DNA from 2 places in the Pseudofrankia saprophytica genome. Region 2 is predicted to be linked to the other one. Evidence: riboswitches for the same ligand, from Rfam matches in the RefSeq annotation. Region 2 holds a riboswitch; the other holds the start of a gene.

Region 1 (4,788 bases), 5.9 Mb from region 2:
GCGGTGGTCGACCCGAGGCTGTCCGCGAACAGTCCGTTCGCGGAGACCCGGTTGCAGGCCCTGGGCTTCGAGGCGGCCTTCAACGCCTTCCTCGCCAGCTGCGCGAGCGACCCGAACTGCGGCTTCGGCCACGGCGACCCCGGGGGCGCCTACGACCGGCTGATCGCCCGGCTCGCCAAGCACCCGATCTACGCACAGGGCAAGGACGCCGACAGGACCCGGCCGGTCGACGACTCGACCGCGATCACGGCCGTGCTCCAGCTGCTCTACAGCGAGGAGCAGTGGCCGATCCTCGCGGTCGCCCTGGAGCTGGCCGACGAGTTCAACGACGGCTCCGTGCTGCGGTCGCTGGCGGACCAGGGATCCGGACGGCGCCAGGACGGCACGTACGACAACTCCTTCGACGCGAACACCGCCATCAACTGCGCCGACCAGACCTATCCAGCCGACCTCGCCGTCTTCCGGCGGTTCGTGCGCGATCTCTCCCGGGAGGCCCCGCGCTTCGGATCGTCCCTGGCGCTCGGCGGCATGACGTGTGCCTTCTGGCCGGTCCCGTCCGCCGACCGTTACACCGGGCCGTTCCGGGCCGAGGGCTCGCCGCCGATCCTGCTGGTCGGCACCACCGGCGACCCGGCGACGCCGTACCCGGAGGCACGCTCGCTTGCCGGCCAGCTGGAGAACGCCGTCCTGCTGACGTGGCGCTCCTACACCCACGGCGCCTACGAGGGCCCCAGCACCTGCGTCCACAACGCCGTCAACCGCTACCTGATCGACCTGGTCACGCCCAAGCCCGGCACCGTCTGCTCCTGACCGCCGGACAGCCCCTGACCGCTCCCGACTGCTCCGACCGCTCCTGACCGCGTCGGTCCGGTGCCCCCGCCGGGCGTGGAAAGCTCGCCAGGGGCGGGCGGCTAGACTTCAGGCCAAGTCGTGACTGGCGTGCTGGGGTGGAATCAACCACCGGGGAGCGACCGATCGGCACGGCACCGTGCGCCTGGGTGTCACCGGCGGACAGCGCCTGCCCACAGTGCGCATCGTCCGTCGGCGGCCCATGCGGACGACCTACCGGCGACGTGTGGACGCGGACGGGCCGGGCAGCCACATCCCTGGAGGTCTCCCATGCACGAGCCAGCCATCAAACACCTCGTCAGCGCCGATCCGGAGATCGCTGACCTGGTCGAGTCCGAGGCACGGCGGCAGTACGAGAAGATCCGCCTGATCGCGTCGGAGAACTACGTCTCCACCGCCGTTCTCGAGGCGGCGGGCACGATCCTGACGAACAAGTACTCCGAGGGCTACGTCGGCAAGCGGTACTACGAGGGCCAGCAGTTCATCGACCCGATCGAGGCGCTGGCCATCGAGCGGGCCAAGTCGCTGTTCGGCGTCGAGCACGCCAATGTCCAGCCATACTCGGGCTCGCCGGCCAACCTCGCCATCTACCTGGCGTTCCTGCAGCCGGGCGACACCGTGATGGGCATGGCGCTGCCGATGGGTGGCCACCTCACCCACGGCTGGTCGGTCTCCGCGACCGGCAAGTGGTTCCGCTCGGTGCGTTACAACGTCCGCCAGGACACCGGCCGGGTCGACATGGACGAGGTCCGCCAGCTCGCGCTCGCCGAGCGCCCGAAGGTCATCTTCGCCGGTGGCACCGCGATCCCGCGCACGATCGACTTCCCGGCGTTCGCCGAGATCGCCCGCGAGGTCGACGCGGTCCTGGCCGCCGACATCGCGCACATCGCGGGCCTGATCGCCGGTGGCGCGCATCCGTCGCCGGTGGGCTACGCACCGGTCATCTCGACCACGACCCACAAGACGCTGCGCGGCCCGCGCGGCGCGATGCTGATGACCGACGCGGCCCACGCCTCGGCGATCGACAAGGCCGTCTTCCCCGGCCTGCAGGGCGGCCCGCACAACCACACCACCGCGGCGATCGCCGTCGCGCTGCGCGAGGCGGCGACGGCCGACTTCCAGACGTATGCCCACCAGATCGTCGCGAACGCGGCGGCGCTGGCCGAGGCGCTCACCGAGCGCGGCTTCGACCTGGTTTCCGGCGGCACCGACAACCACCTGATCCTCGTCGACCTCACCAGCAAGGGCATCGGCGGCAAGCCGGCCGCGAAGGCGCTCGACCGGGCCGGCATCGAGCTGAACTACAACACCGTCCCGTACGACACCCGCAAGCCGTTCGACCCGTCCGGGCTGCGCCTCGGCACCGCCGCGGTCACCACCCGCGGCATGGGCCCCGGGCAGATGCGCCAGATCGCCGCCTGGATCGACCAGGCCGTCAAGGCCGCCGCGGACGACGACGAGGCGGTCCTCGCCCAGATCGCCGGCGAGGTCCGCGACCTCACCGCCGGCTACCCCATGCCGGGCTGGGCGTAACCGCTCGCCAAGCAACGACGTATCCGGCCGCCAGGCGTCTCGCCTGGCGGCCGGCCGCCGTTCGTCTGCTGGCATCGAGCAGGCCTAATCCCGGATGACGGCCTTGGTGCGCATCAGGAACTCGCCGAGGTAGCCGTCGTGCGGAACGTTCGGGCGCATCCAGTACGTCGGGTGGTCGCCGAGGTAGACGTTGCTGATCGACGGGTCGTCGACCAGCCGGTCCACCAGCCCGGCGTCCTCGGTGATCGCCGTGAGCACCAGTGTGTCGCGCAGCGGCCCGGCGCCGTCCTTCGCCGACCACGGCGCCACCCAGACGCACGGGAAGCCCAGCTCGATGCCGGTCTGCGGCGCGTCGGCGCGGTCCACCTGGAAGACGGCCGGGCGCAGCACGGCGCCGCCGCCGGGCAGCGGGTCGACGATCCCGTCGCCGCCGAGGCGCCCAGTGGCGTCACCGGCGTGGTCGAGCAGGTACTTCTCCACCGCGCGGGCCGTCTCGATCGGCTGGGTGGGCAGCACCGCTGCCTCGTCCTGCGGCGGCAGGCTCGGGAGCGCGGCCAGCCGCTCGGCCAGCGCCTTCGCGAGCGGGGTCGGGTCGCCCTCGACGTAGACCGCGGTCGTGTTCACGCACGCGGTGCCGCCCTCGTCGGCCACCGAGTCGACGATCATGTCCAGGTGTGGCCGCCAGTCCCCGCCGGAGACGAGGATCTTCGACCGGCCCGGCCCCTGTGGCAGCACCGTGCCGTCATGGGCGTACTTGCGGACCACCTCGTCGCCGCCGTAGGCCATCGACAGGTCCGCCGCCCGCAGGATGTCGTCGGCGACGGTGTGGTCGGTCGGCAGCAGCACCACCTGGTCGGCGCCGAAGCCGGCGTCGCGCAGCGCGGTGATCAGTCGGTACGGGGTCAGCGGCTCGCGGCGCGACGGCCGGACGGCGACCCGGTAGCCGAGCGCCAGCGCCTCCGGCCACAGCGAGTGCACTCCCGGGTGGTTGCCGGCCGCGTGGACCGCGAACACCTCGGCGCGCCGGGTCCACACAGCGCTTCCCTCGCGGGTCGCCGGGTCCCGCCAGCTCTCGACGGCGGCCGTCGGGCGGGCGCACCCGACATCCGAGCCGGCGCCGGCGAGGCTGCGCGCGATTCCCTTCACGGCCGAGCGCACCACGGAGATCGGCATCCCGGACATCCGGCTGACCAGGTGCGTGTACTCGTCGGTCGGGATCTCGGCGGGCGCGCCGTGCTCGAACGCCTCGGCGGCTCGGGCCAGCGCCGCGAGCCGCTCCTGCGCCGGCAAGGTCTGCGCCCCCCGCAGCGCGGCCATGGCGCGGTGCACGAAGAGGCGGGGGACCAGGCTCAGCTCGGCCATCGGCGTCCCCGTCACGTCGTTGATCGTCAGCCGTTCCCGCGACCGGAACGGCCCGCCCGGTCCGAGCGCGTCCAGCTGCAGCAGGTCGGTGCTGACCGGACTGGTCATCAGTACACCCCCTCGACCACCGTCTCCCCGCCGAACACGTGGACCGGAGTGACGTCGGCGACCGAGTCGCCCGCCTGTCCGGACCCCGGCGGGGGCTCGACGCGGGTGGCGAGGTCGCGTTCCAGGTTGTTCGGCAGCAGCGCCGAGCGGCTCACGTGGTTCATCACGACCTGCCCCCTGGCGCCGTACTCGACCGGCCGCAGCGTTTCCGGGTCGACCACCGAGAAGGTGACGTAGGGGGACGGCGGGTCGAACACGCACGGGTCGTCCGCCGTGAGCCCATGCCGCTCGACCGCCGCGCCGAGGACCATCGTGCTGCCGTAGCGGCCGTAGAGCGTGGCGTCGGGGAAGACCTCGGTCATGTACAGGGCGCGGGTGTCGGCGTCCATGTGGGCGCCCCCCCACTCGATCATCCTGACCTTCGCCTGGACGAGCTCGACGAGGTCGTCGCGGCGGGCGAGGCGCTCCAGCAGCGGCGGCGTGATGACCATGACGCGGATGTCCTGCGTGGTCAGCACGTGCCGGACCTGGTCGATGAGGTAGTCGGCGTACCGGTCGGCCTCGTCGGCGTGGCCCTCGGCGATGACGCGCTTCACCCATCGCGGGTCGAGGTCGATCGTGAACCGGAGCCGGCCGGACCGGCGCACGAACCGCTCGATGAAGGCACCGAACATGTGCGGCCCGCTCGGCGTGACCGCGAGCCAGTCGACGCCGCTGGGGCAGCGCCGGGCGGCCAGGTCGGCGACGCTGTAACCCATCAGCCAGTCCAGCCAGTCCTCCAGGAAGACGACCCGCTTGGGCGGGCCGGTCGTCCCGCCGCTCTCGTACACCCCGCCGATCCCGGGGTCTGGTCCGTAGCCGCGGGGGACGAGGTCGAAGGCCGGCACCTCGCGCAGCAGGTCCACCAGGTTGGGGAACTTCGCCAGGTCCGCGACG
Region 2 (4,788 bases):
GTCGGCCCCGACGTCCCGGCGGATCGCCCCTGACCGCGCCGCGCGGTCCAAGAGGTCCTCGACGGTCGCGCGCAGCTTGTCCGCCCCTTGGCGGACGCTCGGTGGGAACTGTCCATCCGGCATCTGGGACGCGAGCGTCAACTTCGTCGACCCGCCCTCGACCATGGTTCGCAGCAGGTCTCGGAAGGCCTGTCCGGGGTCGGATTGGGCAGCCAGGGTGGATGCCCGCTCGTTGAGCAGATCGAAGTGGCGGACCAGGGCCGCCTCCACCAGCGCGGCCTTCGTGGGGAAATGGCGGAACACGGTCGCGATGCCGACCTCGGCGCGGCGTGCGACGTCCTCGGTGGAGCCGGCCGCGCCGTGCTCGCCGAACACCGCTTCGGCGGCGGCCAGGATGCGCTCGCGGTTGGCGACGGCGTTCTTCCGCACGGCTCTCACCTACCTCCGGTCCGGCCCTGCCGCCCTTGTAAACGAAGTCCAGACTCCGCTACTGTTGGCGGAGTCGCGACTTCGTTTGGAGGCTCGATGGTACCGACACCTGCCCCGGCCGACATCGTTCGCATGGTCACCGCCGGCGTGAGCCGGCTGGTTTCTGGTGATCTCGCACCGGACGAGCGGGAGCGTCAGCTCGACGCGCTCGCCGGCCTGTACGGGGAGCGGACCGACGTCCGGCACCCGTTTGCGCCGTTGGGTGATCAACCGCTGCGTACTCGTGCCGAGCTGCGCCAGCACTTCGCCGGGTCAGCCGGGCGAGTAGCCGGTGTTCGGTCGTTCGCACCGACGGAGATGGCCGTGCATCGGACGGCGGATCCGGAGGTGGTCGTCGTGGAGTTCACCTACACCGGGATGGCCGACCGCGGCGAGTTCGCCCTGCCGTGCGTGTTCGTGGTCCGTGTCCGTGACGGGCAGATCGTCGAATCCCGCGACTATGCCGACCACATCGGCCTGGCCCGAGCCTTCGGCCGGCTGGAGCCGCTGGCGCGGGCGCTCGTGGACGACACCGGCCGCGCACCCGCCGGGCCGACGAAGGCCCAGACAAGTCGGGGCCTGGCGCATCGCATGCACGCGGCGTTCAACGCGCTCGACCTACCGGCGGTCGACGAGATCTTCACCGCTGACTTCTACAGTCACCCGCTCCAGTCCCGTGGACCCGGCATGGTCAAGGAACGGTGGCTCGCCATGCGCACAGCCGCACCGGATCTGCGCACGGAGGTCGTTGACCTGGTCGCCGAGGACGACCGCGCCATGATCCGCTCCCGGCTGACCGACAACACTGGAGAACTCATCGAAGTCATCCGTGTCGCCGACGGACGGATCGCGGAACTGTGGGGCGCTCGCACCGGTCCCGTCGGGACATGAACTCGGTGCTGGAGGAAACCGAAAGAACGTCAGTGTCGGAACAGGCGCAGTCCGGTGTGGACGAGGGCGACCTCCTGATCGTGACAGGCGGCGATGACCTCCGCGGAGCGGATTGATCCGCCGGGTTCGGCCACGTAGCGCACCCCGTGACGGCGGGCGTGAACGATGTTTTCCGGGAAGGGCAGAGCGCCATCGGAAGCTAGGCTGACCTCGTCGAGCCGGCTCAGCCACTGGGCGCGCTCCAGGGCGGTCAACGGCGGGGCCCCTCCAGGCCTGGGTGGGAGGCCGGAACCGGCGGCGCCAGTGTCGAGGTACTGAATCTCGTCGTTGATGCTATCTTGGATCTTCGGGTTCTGGCCGATGTGCAGCGCTCGGACGCGGGGGTGGCGGCGTAGCCACCAGGTGTCGGATTTCGCTCCGGCGAGGCGGACGCAGTCCACCCGGGATTGTTGGCCCGCGCCGACGCCAAGCGTCATCCCGCCTCGGACGTAGGCGACCGAGTTCGACTGCGTGTGACGGGCCACGATCAGGCCAAGGAGCAGGTCGTCGAGGGCGTGGTCGGGCACCGTGCCGACGCGGACATCAGCCAGCGTCTGCCGGTTGGGCACGGCGTCGTCCCAGGTCTGGGTGAAGCGCATCCCGTGCACCTCACGGATCTCTCGGGCGGGCGGCCGGTGGGCAGGGTCGGCTTCCAGGACCAGGAACGTGCCGTTCTTCTTCGCGGACAGGGTCGCCACGGTCCCGGGCTCATAACCGGGCGCGACGATTCCGTCGCAGACCAGTCGGCGCAGCAGTACGGCCAGCTCCGCGTCGACCGGGGCGGAAACCGCGGCGAAGTCGCCGTAGGAGCTTTTCGGGTCAGTGTCGCGGGCCCGCACGTAGGCGCTCGTCAACATCCCCACCGGCGACGCGCCGAGCCCGTAGGTCTCGGTCATCGTCTCGTCGAGCGGCCCGGCGAGTGCGGCACCGGCGGGTGAGAGATGTTTGAAGGAGGCGGCCGCGGGCCGGCCCAGGGCATCGGCCGCCTCCCTGACGAGTTGCCAGGCCTCCAACGCGTCCAGCATGTTGATGTAGGAAGGCTGGCCGTGCAGGACCCGCACCGGCGGGCTGGCGTCGTCGACCGGGTTGGCCGTCGCCGGCTGCTGGTGGGGGTTCATGCCATACCGCAGGTCCATCGGCCGTCCTCACGTCGCGCGGAGTCATCTGCGCGTCGCGGGCCCAGGCGGTCGGCGTCGACGGTCTTCCGGCCGTTCCCCGGTGGTCATCCACCCGCGCCAGTAGCGGCCATGCGCAAATGTAGCAGCCACACGTCAGCCCGCGGCCGTCCTCGGCGGGAAAGGCGGATGACGGACACCGTCGCGGCCTGCTGTGGCCCTTTCACGGACGTGGCTGACCGACAACACCGTGATCTGGCCAGCGGCGAGGCGACCGCCGCGCAAGGGCCGGCTACCGTACTCACGTGGGACTTCACCTGAGCCAGAACGACGCGGCGGACGAACTGCTGACCAATGACCCGCTCGCGCTGCTGATCGGCATGGTTCTCGACCGGCAAGTCGGACAAACAAGGAACGGCTGGGGCCTCGTCTCCCGATCCGTGCATCGGCGACAATGAAACGTGGCGGCGCCCGGAGTACGGCCGGACTCGCCGACGGGCTTCTGCGACCTCGCCTTTCGTCTGGCTGCGCGGAGGATGCCGCCGGTGCGTCAGGGCACGCACCGCGGCGGCGCCGCCCGCCCGAAGCGTCTACCCGGGATGGGCGAAACGCTTCGGGCACGCCCGTCGAGACCTTCGTGTTAGAGCGAGCTTCGTTGTGCTCGAGGATCGTCGTCGACGACCGCGGTTGCGTACCTGCCGGCGCGGGCCGTTCGGCGCCAGGGGCGCGCGAGGCTTTCATGTTCGCGGTCGATATCGACGGTGGCGATGGCCGAGGTGGCGTGCGGTCCGCATCGGGTCGCCCAGTGACCGTCAGGCCCAGCGATTCCGGACGGCGCGGCGGCCGCGTCGACGGCGACCGTGGCATAGCTGATCCAGTAGCTGTTGGTGCTGGCATGCGCCTGTGTCTGCAGGCCGAAGGTGGTGCCATTGTCCATGGTGGAAAGCAACACGCAGTGAACGTCGGCTCGCTCGTACTCGGCGAACAGCTCCGGATACACGCTTTCCATGCCGAGCGCGCACCCGAACCGCACCTCGTCGACGTCGAAGGTGATCGGACTGATGCCGGGTGTGTACAAATAGCTGACCTTGGTGTTGGACAGCATCCGTTCGTCGTAGCGGGTGATGATATGGCCGTGGTCGTCGATCACGTAAAGGCTGTTGTGTGGACGATGTGGCTCGGTGAGTCGGTGCACGGCTCCGACGACTGTCCACAGCCGCAATGCCGCGGCGTGTTTCCTGATCGCCTCAAGCTGGCCGCGCTGGGCCGCCCAGTCGAAGCGGCTCCAGTCGGCGTCGGCCATGGTGGTCGGATCGCTGGACAGGATCCGCTTATTTGGCGAGCAGAGTGCTCCCTCGCAGAAATGAATGAGGCGAGCGCCTTGATCGCGGGCCTCGGTCATCAGACGACGTACGTCGTGGCCCACCCGTTGAAACGCTTCGGCATCACGCGGATCCGTCGGCGCGTCGAGCTGGGCGACCGAGATTCGGAAGGGATTGGTGTTCGGCATGGTGGTTCCCTCGGAGGGCTGGCGGAAGTGCCGAAGCGCGGCCGTGTAGGACTCGCCCGTCCTGCGCGCTCGTTCGCGCACGCGCTGCTTGAACGCCTTGTTCGCCGTCATCGGCTCTCCCGCGTCCCGACGTCGAGCACCCAGCGGCCGTCGACGTTCGAGACGAGCGGACCTATGACGACGATCCGAGGCCTGAGCCCCTTTGCCTCTCACCGTGGTCGCGCTGGGACGACCCTCCGAGGTCAGGCGTGGATCACGCCCTGCCCCCAGCTTAGCCCAGGAACGGCCTCGGCGACTTCACAGTCGCGCGCTGCGGCTGCTCTAGGACCTGGGTCGCGGCGCACCGAGCCTCGGCACAGGTCGACGGCCAGGGGGCGCCCTAACCGGCACCCGGACCCAGACTCTCTCGCGGAGCACGGCCATCGGCGTCGCCGTCGCCAGGCTCGCCGGCGGCAAGGTCGAGGCTAGGTACGCCGTGCGGGTCCGGCCACCTGTCACATCGGAACCTGACCGGTGTAGGGATGGTCGTGGCGTGTCCGGCTACGGTGATGGCGAGCGCCGCTGTGACGGCGTTGTTGATCGGGATGGTGCTGAAGCGGCGCATCGCGGAAAGGCAGAGCGGTGGCGCTGCCTCTCCGCGACTGGCATGGTCTCCGGCGTGGTTACCAGGTCACCGGGCCGTTGGCGTCGATGAAGGTTCCTGATTCCGCGTCGGCGGGCAGCATCGCGGCCGTGACCACGATCTGCGCCGCTTCGTCGGCGGTC

The links. A riboswitch is a leader RNA that binds a small molecule or an ion and turns the genes downstream of it on or off. The one in region 2 is predicted to bind ZMP and ZTP.
Region 1: another riboswitch for ZMP and ZTP. It lies ahead of FRCN3DRAFT_RS0229590 (serine hydroxymethyltransferase); the one in region 2 lies ahead of FRCN3DRAFT_RS0204860 (phosphoribosylaminoimidazolecarboxamide formyltransferase).

The regions. Positions count from the first base shown of each region.
Region 1 covers NZ_KI912266.1:7,027,959-7,032,746, reverse strand. Annotated here, with positions in the region: gene FRCN3DRAFT_RS52040 (alpha/beta hydrolase) at 1-810, shown strand, start outside; ZMP/ZTP riboswitch at 921-1,007, shown strand; gene FRCN3DRAFT_RS0229590 (serine hydroxymethyltransferase) at 1,120-2,382, shown strand; gene FRCN3DRAFT_RS0229585 (aldehyde dehydrogenase family protein) at 2,467-3,852, opposite strand; gene FRCN3DRAFT_RS0229580 (AMP-binding protein) at 3,852-4,788, opposite strand, start outside.
Region 2 covers NZ_KI912266.1:1,106,556-1,111,343, reverse strand. Annotated here, with positions in the region: gene FRCN3DRAFT_RS0204870 (TetR/AcrR family transcriptional regulator) at 1-429, opposite strand, end outside; gene FRCN3DRAFT_RS0204865 (nuclear transport factor 2 family protein) at 526-1,359, shown strand; gene FRCN3DRAFT_RS0204860 (phosphoribosylaminoimidazolecarboxamide formyltransferase) at 1,389-2,534, opposite strand; ZMP/ZTP riboswitch at 2,569-2,651, opposite strand; partial or broken gene FRCN3DRAFT_RS57360 (HhH-GPD-type base excision DNA repair protein) at 2,819-2,914, shown strand; gene FRCN3DRAFT_RS0204855 (carbon-nitrogen hydrolase family protein) at 3,154-4,134, opposite strand; gene FRCN3DRAFT_RS0204850 (SDR family oxidoreductase) at 4,686-4,788, opposite strand, start outside.